Regions from separate parts of the Labrys sedimenti genome, predicted to be linked through region 2. Evidence: riboswitches for the same ligand, from Rfam matches in the RefSeq annotation. Region 2 holds a riboswitch; each other region holds the start of a gene.
The links. Region 2 has a riboswitch for cobalamin ahead of U1R88_RS06890 (DUF1636 domain-containing protein). Riboswitches for the same ligand answer to the same signal wherever they lie in the genome.
Positions count from the first base shown of each region.

Region 1: another riboswitch for cobalamin. It lies ahead of U1R88_RS23985 (CbtB domain-containing protein); the one in region 2 lies ahead of U1R88_RS06890 (DUF1636 domain-containing protein).
Region 3: another riboswitch for cobalamin. It lies ahead of U1R88_RS10170 (ABC transporter substrate-binding protein); the one in region 2 lies ahead of U1R88_RS06890 (DUF1636 domain-containing protein).
Region 4: another riboswitch for cobalamin. It lies ahead of U1R88_RS00735 (ribonucleoside-diphosphate reductase subunit alpha); the one in region 2 lies ahead of U1R88_RS06890 (DUF1636 domain-containing protein).

Region 1 is NZ_JAXOUF010000010.1:67,817-73,398, reverse strand. It holds gene U1R88_RS23990 (CbtA family protein) at 438-1,202, opposite strand; gene U1R88_RS23985 (CbtB domain-containing protein) at 1,221-1,433, opposite strand; cobalamin riboswitch at 1,467-1,597, opposite strand; gene U1R88_RS23980 (histidine phosphatase family protein) at 1,648-2,202, shown strand; gene U1R88_RS23975 (UDP-glucose dehydrogenase family protein) at 2,320-3,636, shown strand; gene U1R88_RS23970 (efflux RND transporter periplasmic adaptor subunit) at 4,071-5,237, shown strand; gene U1R88_RS23965 (efflux RND transporter permease subunit) at 5,253-5,582, shown strand, end outside.
Region 2 is NZ_JAXOUF010000002.1:103,002-108,583, forward strand. It holds gene U1R88_RS06875 (xanthine dehydrogenase family protein molybdopterin-binding subunit) at 1-2,100, opposite strand, end outside; gene U1R88_RS06880 ((2Fe-2S)-binding protein) at 2,105-2,560, opposite strand; gene U1R88_RS06885 (hypothetical protein) at 2,756-3,121, opposite strand; cobalamin riboswitch at 3,217-3,433, shown strand; gene U1R88_RS06890 (DUF1636 domain-containing protein) at 3,542-3,925, shown strand; gene cobW (cobalamin biosynthesis protein CobW) at 3,922-4,971, shown strand; partial or broken gene U1R88_RS06900 (hypothetical protein) at 5,159-5,582, shown strand, end outside.
Region 3 is NZ_JAXOUF010000002.1:802,426-808,007, forward strand. It holds gene U1R88_RS10155 (acyl-[ACP]--phospholipid O-acyltransferase) at 1-11, opposite strand, end outside; gene recQ (DNA helicase RecQ) at 186-1,997, opposite strand; gene U1R88_RS10165 (CobW family GTP-binding protein) at 2,310-3,299, shown strand; cobalamin riboswitch at 3,372-3,602, shown strand; gene U1R88_RS10170 (ABC transporter substrate-binding protein) at 3,790-4,833, shown strand; gene U1R88_RS10175 (FecCD family ABC transporter permease) at 4,835-5,582, shown strand, end outside.
Region 4 is NZ_JAXOUF010000001.1:154,311-159,892, reverse strand. It holds gene metE (5-methyltetrahydropteroyltriglutamate--homocysteine S-methyltransferase) at 239-2,608, shown strand; cobalamin riboswitch at 2,711-2,929, shown strand; gene U1R88_RS00735 (ribonucleoside-diphosphate reductase subunit alpha) at 3,038-5,582, shown strand, end outside.

The DNA.
Region 1 (5,582 bases), on a different contig from region 2:
CCAGATCCATAATGACACACTATGCGAGGGTGAACACAAATGGGCAAGCGCGAGCTTGGACGCAAGAGCGTTTTGTAAATCGAACGAAGCACATCAAATCGCAAAGACGCGTGAAACCAAACAGCGAGAGCGACAAGCGTTCATACCTGAACACGCTTTGCTCAGGGGTTAATCGAAGGCGGAATGCCGCTGCACAATCTGAAATATGGGGTCTGTCGACCCAAAAAAGAAAGAGGCCGCCCAATGGCGGCCCAAGTCTTAGGGAGGAAACGCCCAAGGAGGGCAGTGGAGGAGCGCAAAGGCGCATCCGCCACGTCCCTAAACTGATCCTCATCGGTTCATTTCGCAAGTGCGAAATGAAATAAATTTTGAAAACCGGCCTGAAATCGAGCCAGTGTTGTAAAAATGCGACGTTTGACGCGGTGCCCGGCTTCTTTTCAGCGGCGGGCGGGGGCTTGCAGCAATTTCTGTGCTGCAATGCCGAAGGCGATCCCGAGCGTCGCCCACAGCACGGCATGAATGCCGAGCGAGGCGATGCGGAACTTCCACAACACCGTGGCCGAAAAATCGGCCGGGATGTCGTTGACCGTCGGCAGGATCTGCATGGCCACGACCATCACCACCAGATAGGCTGCCGCCCCCACGAGGTTGGCGTTCCAGCGGCCGAGGCTGGCAGCGAGCCGGTTCGCGGTGCCGAGAGCCGCAGCCATCGTCACGAGGGACAGCAGGATCAAGCCGAAATAGAAGGCGGTGCGCAGGCCGATGGTGTCGGGATTGCCGACGGCCGGCGGGTTGGCAGGATATTTGATCTGTGGCACCACCATGATGGCGGCGAAGCCGACGAGGGCGATTAATCCGGCGGTTGCGCGCGGGCTGAGGCTGCCGATCCGGCCCTGCGCGAAGGCAAAGATCAGGGCGAAGATGCCGCCGAGCGCTGCGCCATAGACGACCATGCCGGTGACGAGGCCGTAGCTGGCCTGGACCGGCCGGCTGACCGGCTCTTCCTCATGATCGTGGGCCGCGGCCGCCTGCGCGGCGCCGGGCGTCGGGGCAGCCGTCGGAGCCGGCTCTGAGGCGTGGCTTTCCTCGAAAGCGATGGCGGCGTCGACCTGGGGCTCACCGAACACCCAGGCGAAGCCGGACGCAAACAGTCCGGCCAGGATGCCGATCAGCATCCCCCGGATCAAAAGCGATCTAACCATGTCGTGTGCCTATGCGCCCTAGTGGCAGGGGAAGCCGAGCAGATGGCGGGCGTCATGCACGAATTCGTGGATGTAGACGCCGGGAATCAGCGAGGTTGCGCCCTGTTCGGCGCCAACGAAATAGATGGCGAGCACAGCCAGGAGCACAGTGAAGAGCGCCCAGGGCAGGATCTCGCGGACCGGGATGGCGATCGGCTGCTGGGCGACGGGTGCCAGAGTTGCGGTGGTCATGAAAAGCTCCTTGGGATTACGCGTCCCGTTACGAGTCATGCTGCCTTGGAAGAGGTCTGACTTCCGGATTGACGCCGCAGCGCCGCCGTTCACAGTGGCGCGACCGTGCCGGAATTCCACCGGCTTCCCACCCTTGGCAAAGCTCTTCCATAAGAGCGCAAGTCACGGATATGTCAATATTCTGGAAGCGACTTTATCTTGGGGAATTGCCTTCATGACGCCACGCCTGATCCTGCTGTGCCATGGAGCGACGCCCGCACTGCGTGCGGCGGGGTTTCCACTCGACGAGGCGCTCGACGCGAGGGGGGAGAAGGCGGCTCGGGACCAGCAGGGACGTTTCGCCAAGGCGACCCGCGTCCTGAGCAGTCCGGCGCTCAGGGCCCGCCAGACGGCGCATGCCCTCGGCCTCGATCCTGAAATCGACGAGGTCCTGCGCGAATGCGACCATGGCCGCTGGGCGGGGCTTGGCCTGGAGGCGGTGGCCGCCGCCGAGCCCGAAGCGCTTGGGGCGTGGCTGACCGATCCGCAGGCCTGCCCGCATGGCGGTGAGAGCATTGCGGCCGTGATTGCACGGGTCGGTGCCTGGCTCGATGGCGGGCGGTTCGAGGGCTACACGCTGGCCGTTACCCATGCCTCGGTGCTGCGCGCGGCGATCGTTCATGTCCTCGGCAGCGAGCCTCGTTCCTTCTGGCGCATCGAGGCCGGCCCGCTGGCGAGCGCTGATCTCAGGCCTTCCGCCCGCGGCTGGTCGCTGCGGCTAGGGGCGTAGAGGCGTCTCGGCAAGGCCCTCCGGCAGAGCTGCTTTTCCTTTTTCGTCATTGGCATGTCGCCGGGCCTTTTGTAGACACGGCTCTGACGGGTTAGTCGCCCAAACAGGATTGATGTCATGCGCGTTGCAATGATCGGTACGGGTTATGTTGGCCTGGTGACGGGGGCTTGCCTCGCCGATTTCGGCCATGTCGTCACCTGCGTCGACAAGGATCCGGCCAAGATCGAGGGCTTGCTGGCCGGGCGCATGCCGATCTACGAGCCGGGCCTCGACGATCTGGTGGCGCGCAATGTGCGCGAGAAGCGCCTGTCCTTCACCACCGAGCTCGCCCCCGCCGTGCGCGATGCGGCCGTGGTGTTCCTGGCTGTCGGTACTCCCTCGCGCCGCGGCGACGGGCATGCGGACCTGTCTTATGTCTATGGCGCGGTGCGCGAGATCGCCGCGGCGGTCGAGGGCTTCACGGTGGTGGTGACCAAGTCGACCGTGCCGGTCGGCACTGGCGACGAGGTCGAGCGGCTGATCCGCGAGGTCAGGCCGGATGCCGATGTCAGCGTGGTGTCGAACCCCGAATTCCTGCGCGAAGGCGCGGCGATCGAGGATTTCAAGCGCCCGGACCGCATCGTGGTCGGCACTGAGGAGCAGCGCGCCCGCGAAGTGATGGGCGAGGTCTACCGCCCGCTCCATCTCAACCAGGGGCCGCTGCTGTTCACGGCCCGGCGCACCTCCGAACTGATCAAATATGCCGCCAACGCCTTCCTGGCGACCAAGGTCACCTTCATCAACGAGATCGCTGACCTGTGCGAGAAGGCTGGTGCCAACGTGCAGGAGGTGGCCCGCGGCATCGGTCTCGACAACCGCATCGGTTCCAAATTCCTGCATGCCGGGCCGGGCTTCGGCGGTTCGTGCTTTCCCAAGGATACGCTCGCGTTGCTGCGCACCGGCCAGGAGCATGGCGTGCCACTGCGCATCGTGGAGGCGGTGGTCGGGGTCAACGATGCCCGCAAGGCGGCGATGGCACGCCGCGTCATCGCGGCGTTGGACGGCAACATCGCCGGCAAGACGGTGGCCCTGCTCGGCCTTGCGTTCAAGCCGAACACCGATGACATGCGCGACAGCCCCTCGATTCCGATCGTGCTCGCCTTGCAGGACAAGGGCGCACGGGTGCGGGCCTATGATCCCCAGGCGATGGAGGAGGCCCGCAAGGTTCTGAGCGATGTCGACTATCGCTCCAGTGCCTATGACTGCCTCGATGGCGCCGATGTCGCAGTGATCGTCACTGAATGGGACGAGTTCCGGGCGCTCGACCTCGAGCGGGTCAAGAACCTGCTCACCCGCCCGGTGATCGTGGACCTGCGCAACATCTACCGGCTCGAAGACATGAAGCGGTACGGCTTCCGCTATGAGAGCATCGGGCGCGAGGGGACTGTGCCCTGAGCTGACGAAGCCCCGGATATTTGCGCGACCGGGCGCAGCCGCGGCTGGCTTGAGAAGGCTGGGGAGGGCTTCGCCTCGTTTGGGGCGGGCCAGCACGCCCGGCTTCGCACACAACCGAATGCAGCTCTACGGCTCTCAAGCGCAGGCGCGAGAAATCACAGGCCTGTTGCGGATTTGCATCAAGTCCCAACTCATGGTTGCAGGGCGCCGATCTTGATTGGATCAAAGCGCTAAGAATTATCATACTATAAGGCTTACACGGCGATTCGACCGCGATTCCGGCCGGTGGAGCGCTGAACAGGATCTCCGAACCTGCCCTGGCGGTGCAGGCTGGGAAATCCTGCAAAATTTTCAGACGCCAGTTCCAGTGCCCGCGACAAGGCCATTAGCCATGCGGGCGGCTTGGCTGAGGCGCTTTGCTTGCGAGGATGTTCATGTCGAGGTTGCGTCGCAAATTGAGTCGGCTGGCCGCCGGCGTGCTGGCATTGACGGCCGTCGAGGGGATGGGCACCGCGCTTGCCCAGCAGATGCCGGCCATGCCGGTTACGGTGGCCAATCCGGTCAAACGCAAGATCACTGAAGCGCTGGAATTCACCGGCCGTTTCCAGGCCTGGCCGCAGGTGAACATCACCTCGCGCGTCACCGGCTATCTAGACAAGTCGAGCTTCGTGGAAGGTTCCCTCGTCAAAGAGGGCGATGTGCTGTTCGCGATCGATCCGCGTCCGTTCCAGGCTGCGGTCGACCAGGCGGCCGCCCAGGTGAAGATCACGCAGACCAGGATCGACCTGACCCAGGCCAATCTGGCGCGCGCCGAGGCGCTGAAGAAGAGTGGCAACGTCACCGACGCGACCTATCAGGCCAACCTCCAGGCCTATCAGGAGGCGGCGGCCTCGATCGATTCGGCCAATGCGGCCCTGGCAACCGCCAAGCTCGACCTCAACTATGCCACCATCACCGCACCGATCTCGGGCAGGATTACCCGCCAGTTCGTCTCGCGCGGCAATCTGGTGGTGGCCAACTCGACCTCGCCGCTGGCGTCGATCGTCGCAGTCGATCCGATCTTTTTCTACTTCGATCTCGACGAAGCGAGCTACCTTGCCTATCAGCGCGCCTCCAAGGGCAAGCTGGATAGCGGCGGTAAGGATCCCACGCTGAAGGTCGAGATCGGCCTGTCGGACGAGAAGGGGTTCTCCCATAAGGGCACGCTCGACTATATCGCGCCCCAGGTCGACGCCCAGACCGGCACCGTTACGGCCCGCGCCAAGGTGGACAATCCCGATGGCTTCCTCACATCGGGCCTGTTCGGGCGCATCCGCATCACCATCGGCGAGCCCTACGAGGCGCTGGTCGTGCCGGATGTAGCGGTGAGCCAGTCGGCACAGGGGCGCACCGTCATCGTGGTCGGCGCCGACAAGATCGCCAATCCGCGCGTGGTGGAACTCGGCCCGAAATTCGGCAGCTTCCGCGTGATCAAGTCGGGCCTCAAGCCCGAGGACCAGGTGCTGATCAACGGCCAGATGCGCGCCCGCCCGGGCGGCGAGGTCGTGCCGCAACCCACCAAGCTGGACGTGCCGGAAACGCTCGTTCCCGACCCGAACTGATCGGGAGCGCAGCCCATGAAATTCGGCCATTTCTTCGTCGACCGCCCGATCTTTGCCGCCGTCGTCTCGATCGTCACGGTGGTGATCGGGCTCGTTTCCTATGTCGGCCTGCCGATCGCCCAGTTCCCGCAGATTGCCCCGCCGACGGTGGTGATCAACGCCACCTATCCCGGCGCCAATGCCCAGACCATCGCCGAGACGGTGGCGGCGCCGTTGGAGCAGTCGATCAACGGCGTGGAAGGGATGATCTATCAGACCTCCCAGGCCACCAATGACGGCTCGCTGCAGATCACCGTCACCTTCGCCACCGGCACCGATCTCGATATCGCCCAGGTGCAGGTGCAG
Region 2 (5,582 bases):
CGGGGCGATCGGCGGCGTGCCGGGCTCGCCGATGCCGCCCCATTTCTTGCCGCCGCTGAGCACGAGATGGGTCTCGATCGGGGGCGTGTCGGCGAGACGGGCGACCTGGTAATCGTCGAAATTGCCCTGCACCACCGCGCCCTTCTCGATAGTGATCTCGCCGAACAGGGCGGCCGACAGGCCATACACCACCGCGCTCTCGATCTGCATCTCCACGGTGAGCGGATTGACGACATGGCCGCAATCGACGGCCGCCACCACGCGCTGGACCTTCACCTCGCCCTGCGGGCTGACGGCGAGCTCCACCACCTCGCCGACGATGGTGCCGAAGGATTCGTGGATGGCGATGCCGCGCCCCCGGCCCTTGGGCAGCGGCTTGCCCCAGTCGCTCTTCTCAGCCAGCGTGTCGAGCACGGCGAGAAAATCCGGCTTGCCCTCGAGCAGCTTGCGCCTGAAGCGATAGGGGTCCTGGCCACTGGCCTGGGCCATTTCGTCGATGAAGCTCTCCAGGGCAAAGGCATTCTGCGACGAGCCGACCGACCGCCAGAACATCACCGGCACATGGGTGTTCTTGAGGATGCAGTCGATCTGGGCCGCACCGGTGCGGTAGGGCATGTTGGCGAGGCCCTCGACGGCGGAGGGCTCGACGCCGTTCTCCACCTTGCCCCAGCCGAGCGAGCGCTGGATGGACCCGACGGCGGTGCGGACATGGATCGCCGCCGGCAGGCCGTCCTCGCCGAGGGAGGCCTGGAAGCGGATGGCGGCCTGGGGGCGATAGCGGTCGTGGTGCATGTCCTCCTCGCGCGTCCACACCAGCTTGACCGGCTTGCCCACCGCCTTCGATACCGTCACGGCCTGAACGAGCTCGTCATTGACGGCGCGCCGGCCGAAGCCGCCACCGAGGAAGCAATTGTGGATCTCCACCTCGGAGGGAGCGACGCCCGCCGCCTTGGCGGCGAGCTGGAGCGCCATATCGGGGTTCTGCGTGCCCATCCAGACTTCGACCTTGCCGTCATGGACATGGGCGGTGCAGTTGAGCGGTTCCATCGGCGCATGGGCCAGATGCGGCGCCTGGTAGAGGGCGTCGACACGCTTGCCGCGAGCGAGGGAGGCCTCGACATCGCCCTCCTTGCGCGCCGTGACGGCAGGGCCGTCGAGGGCGGCGACATAGTCGGCGTCGAAACCCTTGCTGTCTGTCTCGGCGGCGGGGCCCTCCTCCCATATCACCGGCAGGGCAAGCGCCGCTTCCTTGGCACGCCAGAACCGGTCGGCCACCACGGCGAGGCCGCCCTCGATCGGCACCAAGGCCAGGATGCCGCGGCGGCCCTTGATGGCGGTTTCGTCATGGGATTTCACGCGGCCGCCGAAGACGGGACATGTCACCACAGCGGCATAGACCATATCAGGCAGGCGGATATCGATGCCGTATTTGGCGGCTCCCGTCAGCTTGGGCGGCGTATCCAGGCGCGCCAGCGGCTTACCGATCAGCGTGAACTGCTCGGGTGTCTTGATTGCGGGTTCCTTGGCCAGCGTGACCTTGGCGGCCTCGCCGGCCAGTTCGCCGAAACGCAGGCTGCGATTGCTGGCCTGGTGCAGCACCTTGCCGGCATCGACGCTGCAGCTTTCGGCCGGTACCTGCCAGCGCGCAGCCGCCGCCTGCACCAGCCTTTCGCGGGCATTGGCGCCGGCGGCCTGTAGGAATTCGCGCGAGCGGCGTACGGCGCCGGAACCGCCGGTGCCCATGCGCTTGTACACGGTGTTCTCGCGCAAATTGCGGCTGGCCGAGGCGTATTCGGGCTTCACCTTGGCCCAGTCGCAACCGAGTTCCTCGGCGACGATCATCGGCAGGGCGGTGAAGATGCCCTCGCCCATTTCCGATTGCGCCACGCGGATGATCACGGTGTCGTCGGGCTCGATCAGGATCCAGGCATTGATCTCGCCTTCAGTGGCCGTGCCGGCCCAGGGCTGGTCGGCAATATCAAGAGCGTGGGCGGCATCGGGGATGAAGCCGCCGATCATGAGGCCGCCGGCGGCCGAGAGGCCGATGGCCAGGAAACTGCGCCGGCTCAGCGCAGTCGAGGTACGGTCGATCGCGTTCATGGCCTCACCCCTTCATCAGTTCGGCGGCGCGATGGATGGCGGCGCGGATGCGCGGATAGGTGCCGCAGCGGCAGATATTGGTGATGCCGTTGTCGATATCCGCATCGGTGGGCGCGGGCGTATCCTTCAGGAAGGCGACGGCGGCCATGATCTGGCCCGACTGGCAATAGCCGCATTGCGGAACGTCCTCGGCCAGCCAGGCCTGCTGGACCGGATGCTTGCCGTCTGCCGACAAGCCCTCGATCGTGGTGATGGTGGCACCGTCGACGTCACCGATCTGGGTCTGGCAGGAGCGGATGGCGGCGCCGTTCACATGGACGGTGCAGGCGCCGCATTGGGCGATGCCGCAGCCGAACTTGGTACCGGTGAGGCCGAGTTCATCGCGCAGGACCCAGAGCAGAGGGGTCTCGGGCTCGATGTCGAGCTGGTGGGTGGTCGAATTGACGGTGATGGCAACCATGGGCAGGCCTTCCAGCGGCTGATGCCGGGCAGAAGGTCCGGGCCCATCGGCGTCGGCCTTCTGGTGGGCGATTGCGGGAAGGCCAAATTGTGGCGGCAATCATGGCGCTGGGGTGACGGGTAACGCAGACGTGAGAGTTTGTGCAGTCTGGAAACCGTCGAGAAACGCGGCTGCCAGTTGCGAAGGGGCCTTGGCCTATTGCTTGAACCAGATCCGGCTGTAGCCGAGTGCATCGCCGGCGATGGCGACGAGAACGCCCACCGAGACGAGGATGAGGCCGGTCAGGAAGATGCGGACGATACGGCGATAGACCAGCCCCTGCAGCGAAGTGGGCGAAAGCATGCCGGCCAGCGCCCAGACCTGGAAGATGATGCCGCCCCCGATAAGAAAGACGGCTGCCAGGTCCTCCGGGATCCAGGTTCCCGGCTGCGAGGCCCAGTTGTTGAGGAAGCCGAGCGAGAAGGCAAGCACGACGCCGATGGCCGTCACCGAACCGCCGCGGAAGATGACGTCGATCTTCTCCGGCTCGGTCGGCGGTGCCGGTGGCTTCTCTTCGGGCATGGCAGCCTCGCTGATGTGGCGATATCGTCGGCCTTTATGCCGGATTTTGCGCGTGGTTTGGAAGCGGGAACATTGACAAGCACGCCCGCGCACCCCTTATGTCAGCTGCGATCGGTCTCTCGTTAAGAGAGAAGAGGGAATGCGGTGCGGATGAAGGGGGCCCGGTTGAGGGCTGTCCTGGATGCCAAAGCCGCGGCTGCCCCCGCAACTGTAAGCGGCAAGCGTCCCGCCTTGAGGCCACTGGGCAACCGGGAAGGCGGCGGGGGGCGATGAGCCGCGAGCCAGGAGACCTGCCGGTCGTACTGTTGTCACCGGTCCGGGCGGGGCGCCTCGGAGGCCGGTTCCGTCTTCCCGGACGATCGCCGGCCATGCCGTCGGTCCCGCGCCCTCCATCCGCTCCGGCGGCGATGAACAGGGCCGATGCCAGAAACAACTCTCCCAGTCCGGCTGCTCGTCTGCGTGACCTGCAGGCGCGAGGGCGATGCCCCCGAGGCGCCGCGCCAGGGCGCCCGGCTGCGCGACGCTCTCGCCGGCATGCTGCCCGAAAGCGTCGAGCTGCAGCCGGTCGAGTGCCTGGGCAATTGCAAGCGTTCCTGCACGGTGGCTTTGTCGGCGCCCGGTACCTGGACCTATGTCTTCGGCGATCTCACTGCCGAGAGCGGCCCCGACATCCTCACCGGGATCGATCTCCTTGCCCATTCCAGCGATGGCCTGATGCCCTGGCGCGGCCGTCCCGACGTCTTCAAGCGCAGCATGATCGCGCGCATCCCACCCCTGCCAACCCTCAAGGACGCCGCCGAATGAACGCCCCTGTAAGATCAGAGACCGCGAAAGTTCCCTGCACCATCGTCACCGGCTTTCTCGGGGCCGGCAAGACCACGCTGATCCGCAACCTGCTGGCCACCGCCAACGGCCGCAGGCTGGCGTTGATCGTCAACGAATTCGGCGATGTCGGCGTCGACGGCGACATCCTGAAGTCCTGCGGCATCGAGAGCTGCCCGGAAGACGCCATCGTCGAGCTCGCCAATGGCTGCATCTGCTGCACCGTGGCCGACGATTTCGTGCCGGCGCTGGAGACGCTGCTGGCACGCCCGAACGCGCCCGAGCACATCGTGATCGAGACCTCCGGCCTCGCTCTGCCCAAGCCGCTGGTCAAGGCCTTCAACTGGCCGGCGATCCGTTCGCGCGTCACCGTCGACGGCGTCATCGCCGTTGTCGACGGCGCGGCGGTCGCGGCCGGCCGCTTCGCCGATGACCCGGAAGAGCTCAAGCGCCAGGCCGAGGGCGACGCTTCCCTCGATCACGACAATCCGCTTGAGGAGGTCTATGAGGACCAGCTCCTCTGCGCCGACCTCGTCGTGCTCAACAAGGCCGATCTCCTCTCCGCCGGCGAGGCCGACAGCGTGGAGAAGGACATCGAGAAGACCGTGCCGCGCGCCGTCAAGGTGGTGCGCACCTCCGAGGGCCGCATCGACGCGGCCGTGCTGCTCGGGCTCGGGGCCGCGGCCGAGAACGACCTGGAGGCCCGGCCCTCCCATCACGACCACGAGGCCGAGCACGACCACGACGATTTCGACACCTTCGTGGTCGACCTGCCGGCCATCCTCGATGCCGATGCCCTGGTGCGCAAGCTGAAGGCGGCGGCCGAGGAGCATGATATCTTGCGCATCAAGGGCTTCGTCGCCGTCGACGGCAAGCCGATGCGCCTGCTGGTCCAGGGCGTCGGCGCCCGCTTCTCGCAGCATTTCGACCGCGCCTGGGCGCCGGAGGAAACCCGTTCGAGCCGCCTCGTCATCATCGGCGAGAAGGGCATCGACCAGGCCGGCATCCGCAAGACGCTGGAGGGGTGATAGCATCGGGCAGTGATGAAGCAGAACTGTCATCCCCGGCGAGTTCGACAGCCCTGGATTCCCTTCCCCTCGCTGCCACTCACAAGCAAAGCTTGTGAGGATACGGCCGGGAATGACAATTCCGTATCGCTTACGTCACTTGGGCCATGCTGAACTTGGGCCATGCTGATACCGCAAGGATAGTCTGATGCATCTGCTGCCGGCCGATACGCGTTCGCTCGATGCCAGCGAGGCCGCCGTCGATCTCGACCAGGCTCCCGGCGCGATCGTGTTCGCCTCGCTGACCGACAGCGACCTCGCCCTGGCAGCTGCGTCCGGCTTCGACGATCTGCGCCTGGCGCCGCTGCAGAAGCTGCGCCATCCGATGTCCGTCGACCTCTACATCGACAAGACGGCCCGCCACGCCAGGACGATCGTGGTGCGCCTGCTCGGCGGCCTCGATTATTGGCGCTATGGCGTGGAGGAACTGGCGGCGACGGCGCGCACCCGCGGCATCGCGCTCGCCTTGATCCCCGGTGACGCTAGGCCGGATGGGCGACTGTCCCAGCTCTCCACCGTGCCGCAGGAGGCGCTGGACCGGCTTGCGCAGTACTGGCGCGAGGGTGGGCCCC
Region 3 (5,582 bases), 700 kb from region 2:
GATGCGAGCATCGGTGTGGTTCCTGGATGGGCGCGTACCGGGCGCGGGAGAATCGCATTTTAAGTTAGCGTTCGTTCGCTAACTTAAAATGTATGGTAAACGGCGTCAAGGAGGGGAGGGCTGGCTCATGTCCGGCCTGTGCGCCGCCGCACAGTGGCGTGAACCACCGGTCTCGAGCCGTCATCCTAGCCTTCGCGCCTGACGACTTCCAGGAAGACTTCGCCATAGCGCTCCAGCTTGGCCTGCCCGACGCCGGGCAGTGCCAGAAATTCGGACAGGCTGGCGGGGCGTTCGCTCGCCATGGCGCGTAGTGTGGTGTCGGCGAAGATCATGTAGGGCGGTACGCTCTGTTCGCGCGCGAGCCGGCTGCGTTCGGCGCGCAAAGCGGTGAACAGGGCGCCGTCGCGTTCCGACATCTCGATCTCGCCGTGCCGGGCGCGTTTGGCCTCGGTACTCTTGCGCGGCCGGTCGCGGCGGAAGATGATCTGCCGTTCGCCCTTGAACACGGCCCGCGTTTCCTCGGCCAGGATCAGGGCGCCATGGGCTTCATGGTCGACATTGACCAGGCCGGCCGCCGTGAGTTGGCGCAGCACCGATTGCCAGGTGCGGGCCTCGATATCCTTGCCGGCCCCGAAGACGGGCTGGTTGTCGTGGCCGAAACGCTGGACCTTCTCGGTGACCTTGCCGGTGAGCACGTCGATGATATGGGCGGCGCCGAACATCTGACCGGTGCGGTAGATCGCGGCCATCGCCTTGACCGCGGCATCGGTGCCGTCCCAGCTCTCGACCGGCGAAAGGCAAGTATCGCAATTGCCGCAGCGGCCGGGATGGATCTCGCCGAAATGGGCGAGGATGGCCTTGCGCCGGCACTCCGCGGTTTCGCAGATGCCGAGCAGGGCGTTGAGCTTGCCGAGTTCGACCCGCTTTACCGTCTCAGGCGCATTGCCCTCCTGGATCATGCGGCGGCGCTGCACCACATCGGCCATGCCGTAGCTCATCCAGGCATCCGAGGGCAGGCCGTCGCGCCCGGCTCGGCCCGTCTCCTGGTAATAGGCTTCCACCGAAGCGGGAATGTCGAGATGGGCTACATAGCGTACGTCCGGCTTGTCGATGCCCATGCCGAAGGCGACGGTGGCAACCAGGCAGAGGCCCTCTTCCTCCAGGAAGGCGTCCTGATTGGCGCTGCGTGTCGCCGCTTCCAGGCCGGCATGATAGGGCAAGGCGCGGATGCCCTGTTCGTTCAGCCACTGCGCCGTCTCCTCCACTTTGGCACGCGACAGGCAATAGACGATGCCGCTATTGCCCTTGTGCCCGGCCAGGAAGGCGAGCAATTGCCGGCGGGCATTGTCGCGCTCGACGATGGCGTAGCTGATATTGGGCCGGTCGAAGCTGGTGGCGAAGACTTCGGCCGCGTTGAGGCCGAGCCGCTCGATGATGTCGGCGCGGGTGACCGGATCGGCCGTAGCGGTGAGCGCGATGCGCGGGACGCCCGGGAAGGAAGCGGCGAGGCTGCCGAGTTCGCGATATTCGGGCCGGAAGTCATGGCCCCACTGGCTGACGCAATGGGCTTCGTCGATGGCGAAGAGCGCGATGTCGGCATCGGCGATCAGGGCCTGGAAGCCTTGCGTTGCCACGCGTTCGGGGGCGACATAAAGCAGGTCGAGCTTGCCGTCCATCAGGGAGCGGCGGACCTTGTAGGCCTCCTCGCGCGACAGGGAGGAATTGAGCGCCGCCGCGCTCACGCCAGCCTGCTTGAGCGCCTCGACCTGGTCGCGCATCAGGGCGATCAGGGGCGAGACGACGATGCCGACGCCGCGCCGGCATAGGGCCGGGATCTGGTAGCACAGCGACTTGCCCGCTCCGGTCGGGAACAGCACCACCGCATCGCCACCCCCGGTGACATGGCGCACCACCGCCTCCTGCTGGCCGCGAAAGGCGGCGTAGCCGAATACGCTATTGAGAACGGCGAGAGGATCTCGGGGAGATGAGAGGGTCATGCCTGCAGGATGCGCCTTCGGTGCCTGATTCCATTCCGGGGAGATGGAGGAGGCTTACCCGACACAGGTCGTGATTCGAAAATCTCTCGCGTTGAATTCCTCCGCCGGCAGGCAATTCCAGTGGAATAATCCCGCTTGCCAGGGCCGCTTCCACTTCTCCGCCAGGATGCCGGCTGCTCCTGCGATGGCATTGGAGGACCTGCTTGCGATCCATAAAGTTATGTTATAACGTTTCATTCAAGTGGAGGCTCAATCGAGCGCCTACGGCATCGACATGCCCGTTTTCGCAATGGATCAAGGAATTCCGACATCATGCAGCCCCTGCCGCAGACCCCCGTCACTGTCCTCACCGGCTATCTCGGGGCAGGCAAGACCACGCTTCTCAACCGGATCCTGACCGAGAGCCATGGCAGGAAATATGCCGTCATCGTCAATGAGTTCGGTGAAGTCGGCATCGACAACGATCTCGTCGTCGATACCGACGAGGAAATCTTCGAGATGAACAATGGCTGCATCTGCTGCACGGTGCGCGGCGATCTGATCCGCATCATCGAGGGCCTGATGCGCCGGCGCGACCGCTTCGATGCCATCCTGATCGAGACGACCGGGCTGGCCGATCCCGCGCCGGTCGCCCAGACCTTCTTCGTCGACGATGACGTGCGCGCCAGGGTCCGGCTCGATTCGATCGTCACCGTGGTCGACGCCCGGCATTTGCTCGGCGAAATCGAGACCGCGCATGAGGCCCAGGAGCAGCTCGCCTTCGCCGATACGATCCTGCTCAACAAGATTGATCTGGTCACGGCGGAGGAACTCGACCGGGTGGTGAAGCGGATCCGTCGCATCAATCCCACAGCCACCCTCCACCAGACCCGCCGTTGCGACATCGCGCTCGACAAGGTGCTCGGCCGCGGCGCCTTTGACCTCGACCGCATCCTCGAAGCCGAGCCCGATTTCCTCGAGGGCTTCCACGAGCACGAGCATGACGATCATGTCGGCAGCTTCGCCCTGGTGTCCCGCGAGCCGCTCGACCCCGGCAGGTTCATGCCCTGGCTCGACATGATCGTGCAGCAATTCGGCACCGACATGCTGCGCATGAAGGGGATTGTCGCCTTTGACGGCGATCCCCAGCGCTTCGTTGTCCAGAGCGTGCACATGCTGCTCGAAGGCGACCATCAGCGCCCCTGGAAGCCCGAGGAGGAGCGCCGGAGCCGCCTGGTCTTCATCGGCCGCAATCTGCCCAGGGACGTGATTGAACAGGGGTTCCTGGCCTGCCGCGTACAGGCGGCGACAGACGCGGGCTGAAGCAGGAAGGCAGCGCCCGGCATCGGCCGATGCATGCTTTGCATATTCGCTTGACCGCGCTGGCGACACCCCGGTAACTGTGGCGTTGACGGTTCCCGTCGGATGCAAGTCCGTCGGGAGTAATAGGGAACACGGTTCGGCTTCCTTAAAAGCCCATGCCGTGGCTGCCCCCGCAACTGTAGGCGGATTGCCGAGCATCCTCCTGGCGCGAAAGGCGCCATGCCACTGTGGGTCTCCCATGGGAAGGCAGATGCAAGGTCGACGTCCGCGAGCCAGGAAACCTGCCGTCATCTCGATCAATCCCATGTCACGGGCGGGGATGCCCGGAACAGGAGACATTGTGACCTATCTTCCCGCACGTCCGGGCTGTCGCCCGCCTGTTCCCTCCGCTTCGCGTCGTCGAACCCTCTGCCACGCCCTGGCCTGAGGCCGTTTACCCGTCTTCGGCCGCGCCGAAGACGGTCATTTCCATCGCGAACGAGAGAACATCATGACCTTTTCAAGGAATAAGGCCCGCTGGTTCGGCTTTGCCGTCGCGCTTGCCGCCGGCTTCAGCCTGACGCCGGGTATCGATCCGGCGGCGGCGCAGGCAACGAAATATCCCCTCAAGCTCGCCAATTGCGGCCGCACCGTCACCTTCGATCATGCGCCGCGCCGCGTCGTTTCCGTGGGGCAGAGCAGCACGGAGGTCCTCTATCTGCTCGGTCTTGCCGACAAGGTGGCCGGGACGGCGGTCTGGTTCGGCCCCGTACTGCCCGGATACGAGGAGGCCAATGCCAAGATTCCGCGCCTGGCCGACAATGATCCGAGCTTCGAAAGCGTGATCGGCAAGAAGCCGGAGCTCGTGACGGCCCAGTTCCAATGGCATGTCGGGCCCAGCGGCATCGTCGGCAAGCCAGAGCAGTTCGAGGAACTGGGTATCCAGACCTATGTTTCGCCCGCCGATTGCGTCGGCAAGGACAATTCCGGCGGTGGCGACGGCACGCGCGGTACCCTCTTCACCATGGATCTGGTCTATCAGGAGATCAGGGAACTCGCCGAGATCTTCGACGTGCAGGAGCGCGGGGCGAAGGTCGTCGCGGACCTCAAGGCACGCGAGGAAGCCGCCCGCCGCAAGATCGCTGCCGGCGACGGCAAGGTCTCCGCTGCCTTCTGGTTCTCGAGCGCCAAGGTCGATGTCGATCCGTACATGGCCGGCAAGAACAGCGTGCCGGGCTATATCATGTCCGTGCTCGGTGTCCGGAACGTCGTGGAGAGCGAGGAGGAGTGGCCGAGCGTCGGCTGGGAGACCATCGCCAAGGCCGACCCCACCATCATCGTCGCCGGCCGGATGGATCGTCGCCGCTATCCGGCCGACGACATCGCCGTCAAGCTCAATTTCCTCAAGACCGATCCGGTGGTGAGCCTGATGCCGGCGGTCAAGCAGGGCCATGTCGTGGAAATGGACGTCCAGGCCATGCAGCCGAGCGTACGCGTCGTCGACGGCATCGAGATGCTCGCCGATGCCGTCCAGCGTTTTGGCCTGAAGCGCTGAGATGAATCGCCCCGTCACACGATTGCTGGCGATCGGGCTGCTGGCCCTGGCCGTGCTCGTCCTGGCGCTCTGGCTGGGCGCCGCCATCGGCGAGACGGCCATTCCGATGGACGTGGTGGCCAAGACGGCGGCCAACCGTCTGTGGGGCGCCGGCTACGCCCTCGATCGCATTGATGAAGGCATCGTGTGGAACTACAGGCTGAGCCGCGCGGTCGTCGCGGCCTGCTGCGGCGCGGCCCTGGCGCTGTCGGGCGTCGTGCTGCAGTCCCTGCTGCGCAATGTCCTGGCCGATCCCTATGTGCTCGGCATCTCGGCCGGCGCCTCGACGGGCGCGGTCGGGGTCGCCATTCTCGGCATCGGTGCAGGATTTCTAAGCATGCCGCTCGGTGCTTTTCTGGGCGCGTTGGTGGCCTTCGGTTTCGTCGCCCTGCTGGCAATGCGCTCGGGCCGCGGCACCGGCGCGGTGATCCTGGCCGGCGTCGCCGGGTCCCAGCTCTTCAACGCCCTGACCTCCTTCATCGTCACCAAGGCGGCCAATGCCGAACAGGCGCGGGGCATCATGTTCTGGCTGCTCGGCAATCTTTCGGGGGTGCGCTGGCCGGATGTCTGGCTTGCCCTGCCGGTCACGGCCATGGGGCTGCTGGTCTGCCTCTGGCATGCGCGCGCGCTCGATGCCTTCACCTTCGGCACGGAGTCGGCAGCATCCCTCGGCATCTCCGTCCGGCGTGCCTATGTCGTACTCGTCGGCA
Region 4 (5,582 bases), on a different contig from region 2:
GCGTGACCAGAGCCAGAGTTCCTGGCAGGTCAGGCGCTCCCGTACGGCCTTTGCCCCCAGTTCTTCATGGGGTCTGCCGATGTTCAAGCTTCAAACTGCCGTCATGCGTGAAGGCGCGGCCAATCCGGCTGCCCGACGACGAATGCGTTGCGGCGTGCCCTGACGGCGCGCCGCTGCTCCGCTCCCCTCTTCCATTCACCGCAAACCGGGACCCATCGGTCACCGGCAGGAGACACGCATGTCCATTCCAATCTCGACACTCGGCACGCCGCGCATCGGTCCGCGCCGCGAACTCAAGACGGCCCTGGAGGCTTTCTGGGCCGGAAAGCAGGACGAAACCGCCCTGCTCTCGACGGCCGCCCAGCTGCGCGCCAGCAACTGGGCCCGGCAGAGCCTGCTCGGTGTCACCCATATCCCGTCCAACGATTTCTCGCTCTACGACCAGGTCCTCGACATGAGTGCGACGGTCGGCGCCATTCCCCGCCACTATGGCTGGGAAGGCGGCCCGGTCTCGCTTGCCACCTACTTCGCCATGGCGCGCGGCAGCCACGGCCATGATGGTCGCGACCACGATGATCGAGGTAATATGGGCTGCAGCCATGGCGGCCACGGCGGCGGGCTTCCCGCGCTCGAAATGACCAAATGGTTCGACACCAACTACCATTACATGGTTCCCGAATTTCGCCGCGGCCAGGCCTTCGAGCTCGCCTCGACCAAGCCCATCGACGAATTCACGGAGGCCGCGACGCTCGGCTTCCACACCCATCCCGTCCTCATCGGGCCGGTGACCTATCTGCTGCTCGGCAAGGGCAAGGATGCCGGCTTCGATCCGCTCGCCCTCCTGCCCGGGCTTCTGCCCGTCTATGCCGAGATCCTGCGCAGGCTGGCCGCGGCCGGTGCCGACTGGGTGCAGTTCGACGAGCCCTGCCTGGTGCTCGATCTCGACGAGCGGACACGCACGGCGCTGCGCCAGACCTACGATGTCCTGGCCGGTACAGTCTCCGATCTCAAGATCATGGTGGCGAGCTATTTCGGCGGCCTGGGCGACAATCTCAATCTGGCGCTCGCCCTTCCGGCAGCCGGCCTGCATCTCGACCTGGCAAGGGCACCGGAACAGCTCGGGCGAGCGGTCGAGGAAGCACCCGCCGACAAGGTGTTGTCGCTAGGCGTGATCGACGGCCGCAATGTCTGGCGCAGCGACCTGACCACCCTTCTCGACAGGATCGAGCCCGATGTCGCGGCTCTCGGCGCGCATCGCGTGGTGCTGGCTCCCAGCTGCTCCCTGCTGCACGTGCCCTATGACCTTGCGCTGGAAACGGAACTCGACCCCGAGCTGGGCAAGTGGCTCGCCTTTGCGGTGCAGAAGATCGGCGAACTCAAAACTCTGGCGACTGCGCTGGTCGATGGTCGCAAAGCCGTCGGCGAAGCGCTTGGCAGCTCGGACGCGGCCGCAGGCTCCCGCCGTGTATCCGATCGTATACACAATCCGGCCGTCGCCGATCGCATGGCCGCGATCAGACCGGCCATGCACGAACGCCAGCATCCCTACCCGCTACGCCGTCGCGCCCAGGAATGGCTTGGCCTGCCGTCATTTCCCACCACAACGATCGGTTCGTTCCCGCAGACGAGTGCCGTGCGCACAGCCCGCGCGGACCATGCAAAGGGTCTTATCGGCGATGCCGATTATCACGGCTTCCTGCGCCAGGAGACGGCGCAGGCCATCGCCTGGCAGGAAGAGATCGGCCTCGACGTGCTGGTGCATGGCGAGTTCGAGCGCAACGACATGGTGCAGTATTTCGGCGAGCAACTGGCCGGCTACGCCTTCACCCGGCACGGCTGGGTGCAGAGCTACGGCTCGCGCTGCGTGCGCCCGCCGATCATCTATGGCGACGTCTCGCGTCCCCGGCCCATGACGGTGGATTGGGCGCGCTTTGCCCAGTCCCTCACCAGGCGCCCCGTCAAGGGCATGCTCACCGGGCCGGTCACCATGCTGCAATGGTCCTTCGTGCGGGACGACATCGAACGCGAGCAGGTCTGCCGGCAGATCGCCCTCGCCTTGCGCGACGAGGTCGGGGATCTCGAACAGGCCGGCATTCGCATCATCCAGATCGACGAGCCGGCAATTCGCGAGGGGCTGCCCCTCAGGCACGCCGAAAAGGAGGCCTATCTTGCCTGGGCGGTCGCGTGTTTTCGTCTTGCCTCCTCGGGTGTCGACGATGCCACCCAGATCCACACCCATATGTGCTACTCGGAGTTCAACGACATCATCCATGCCGTCGGTGGCCTGGATGCGGATGTGATCTCGATCGAGACTGCCCGGTCCAGAATGGAGCTGCTCGATGCGTTCCGGGCCTATCGCTACCCCAACGAGATCGGCCCCGGCGTCTACGACATCCACTCTCCCCGCTGCCCCGGCGTGGCTGAAATGCGCGACCTCCTCACCAAGGCGCAGGAACGGATCGCCGGCGACCAGCTCTGGGTCAACCCCGATTGCGGCCTGAAGACCCGCAGCTGGGCGGAAGTCCGGCCGGCTCTCGCCAACATGGTTGTTGCCGCCCGTCAACTTCGTGAGGAGACCACCCCGGCGCGGGCGGCGACATCCGCCTGAAAAAGTGTGCCGGGGCACGAATTTTGTGCCCCTGCATACTCTGTCCCCATTGAAAAAAAGGGCGATACACACCATCTATTGACAGATAGGCACCAAAGCATACTAGATACGGTATTCACAGGTCGCCGGATTCGCCTCCGGCGCTAATAGGGAATCCGGTAGGCCTTAGGGCAAAGCCGGGGCTGCCCCCGCAACTGTAAGCGGAGAGCGGCTGTCGATTGGCCACTGGCCGAGAGGTGGGTTTACCCCACCCTCCCCGGGAAGGCAGGCAGTCCGCAACGACCCGCGAGCCAGGAGACCTGCCTGTGGATGCGTATCGTTTCCTCGGGCGGGGTGCCCCGACGGATCGCCTTGCTCGCGGCGCGTCATCCTGCGTCGGCGCGGAATGCGCTCCTCGGCCCAAGCCTCCAACATATTGGGGTTTGCCGAATGTCTCTTGATCTCGAAACTGCCACGACCACAAGGAAGCCTTTTCCAGGTACCGGCGCCGACAAGGCGTCCCCGGCATCCGAACCCGGCTACCAGGTCATTCGCCGCAATGGCGGCGTCACGCCTTTCGATGCTTCGAAGATCGCAGTGGCCCTGACCAAGGCCTTTCTCGCCGTCGAGGGGAACAGCGCCGCCGCTTCGCGCCGGGTGCATGACATCGTCGCCGAGCTCACGGCCCAGATCGTCGCCGGCCTGACCCGCCGTGCCGATGCCGGCCGCACCTTCCATATCGAGGATATCCAGGATCAGGTGGAACTCGCCCTGATGCGCGGCGAGCACCACAAGGTGGCGCGCGCCTATGTGCTCTATCGCGAACAGCGGGCCCAGGAGCGCGCCGCCAAGGCCGAGGCACAGGTCGCCGCCGCCCCTGCCCTGCGCATGAAGACGGCGGATGGCACTTTGCAGCCCCTCGACCAGACGCGCCTTGTCGCCCTGGTGCGCGAGGCCTGTGCAGGCCTTGCCGACACCCATGCCGAAACGGTGCTGAACGCGACCCAGCGCAACCTCTATGACGGCATCAGCCAGGACGAACTGGCGCTTGCGCCAATCCTCGCCGCCCGTACCCTGATCGAGACGGAACCCGATTACGCCAAGGTCAGCGCCCGGCTCCTCAACGACAAGCTGCGCCGCGAAGCGCTGAGCTTCGTCGGAGGCCATCCCAAACAGGCGACGCAGGCCGAGATGGCGAGCCGCTACGCCGAATATTTCCACGATTATATCAGCATCGGCATCGCCAACGAATTGCTCGACCCGGAGCTCGGGCGCTTCGACCTCGCCCGCCTTGCAGCCTCCCTCAAGCCCGAGCGCGACCTGCAATTCGACTATCTCGGCCTGCAGACGCTCTATGACCGCTATTTCTTGCATGTTCGCGGCACGCGTTTCGAGCTGCCACAGGCCTTCTTCATGCGCGTGGCCATGGGCCTGGCCCTACGCGAAATCGACCGGGAAGGCCGCGCCATCGAGTTCTACGATCTTCTCTCCTCCTTCGACTTCATGGCCTCGACGCCCACCCTGTTCAATTCAGGCACGCTACGCGCCCAACTCTCCTCCTGCTTTCTGACCACGGTGTCCGACGATCTCGAAGGCATCTTCAAGGCGGTGAAGGACAATGCCCTGCTTGCCAAATATTCCGGCGGCCTCGGCAATGACTGGAGCAATGTGCGCGGCCTCGGCGCCCATATCAAAGGCACCAATGGCGAGAGCCAGGGCGTGGTGCCCTTCCTCAAGGTCGCCAACGACACCGCCATCGCCGTCAACCAGGGCGGCAAGCGCAAGGGCGCGGTCTGCGCCTATCTGGAGACCTGGCATGTCGACATCGAGGAGTTCCTCGATCTGCGCAAGAACACCGGGGACGATCGCCGCCGCACCCATGACATGAACACCGCCAACTGGGTGCCTGACCTGTTCATGGAGCGTGTCGAACAGGACGGTCCCTGGACCCTGTTCTCACCCGACGAAACGCCGGACCTGCACGATCTCTACGGCCCCGCCTTCAAGGCCGCCTATGAGGCGCACGAGGCGCGCGCCGCGCGCGGCGAGCTCAAGGTCTTCAGGCAGGTCCGCGCCCTGGACCTGTGGCGCAAGATGCTGACCATGCTGTTTGAGACGGGGCATCCCTGGATCACTTTCAAGGATCCCTGCAACATCCGCTCGCCCCAGCGGCACATCGGCGTGGTGCATTCCTCGAACCTGTGCACCGAGATCACGCTGAACACCTCCCATGACGAGGTGGCCGTGTGCAATCTCGGCTCGGTCAACCTCGCCGCCCATGTCGATGCCGACGGGCTGATGTTCGACAAGCTCAAGGCGACGGTGACGACGGCGATGCGCATGCTCGACAACGTCATCGACATCAATTTCTACACCATTCCCGAGGCGCGGCGCTCCAACCTCAGGCACCGGCCCGTCGGCTTGGGCATCATGGGTTTCCAGGACGCCCTGCAGAGCCTGCGCCTGCCCTATGCCTCCGATGCCGCCGTACGCTTCGCCGACGAGAGCATGGAAGCGGTGTCGTTCCACGCCATCTCGGCTTCTGTCGATCTGGCAGCCGAGCGCGGACGCTATCCCAGCTTCGACGGCTCGCTGTGGTCGCAGGGCATCCTGCCGATCGACTCGGTGGGCTTGCTGGCCGAAACGCGCGAGGGCGCCAACTTCGACAGGCGCTCTACCTTGGCCTGGGATGGGCTGCGCCAGCGCGTGAAGACGGTCGGCATGCGCAATTCCAACACCATGGCGATCGCGCCGACGGCGACGATCTCCAACATCTGCGGCGTGTCGCAGTCGATCGAGCCGGCCTATCAGAACCTGTTCGTGAAATCGAACATGTCGGGGGATTTCACGGTGGTCACCTCGGCCTTGGTCCGCGACCTCAAGGCGCGCTGCCTGTGGGACGAGGTGATGATTTCCGATCTCAAATATTTCGACGGTTCCCTCGGCCAGATCGATCGCATCCCCGAGGATCTGAAGGCTCTCTACGCCACTGCCT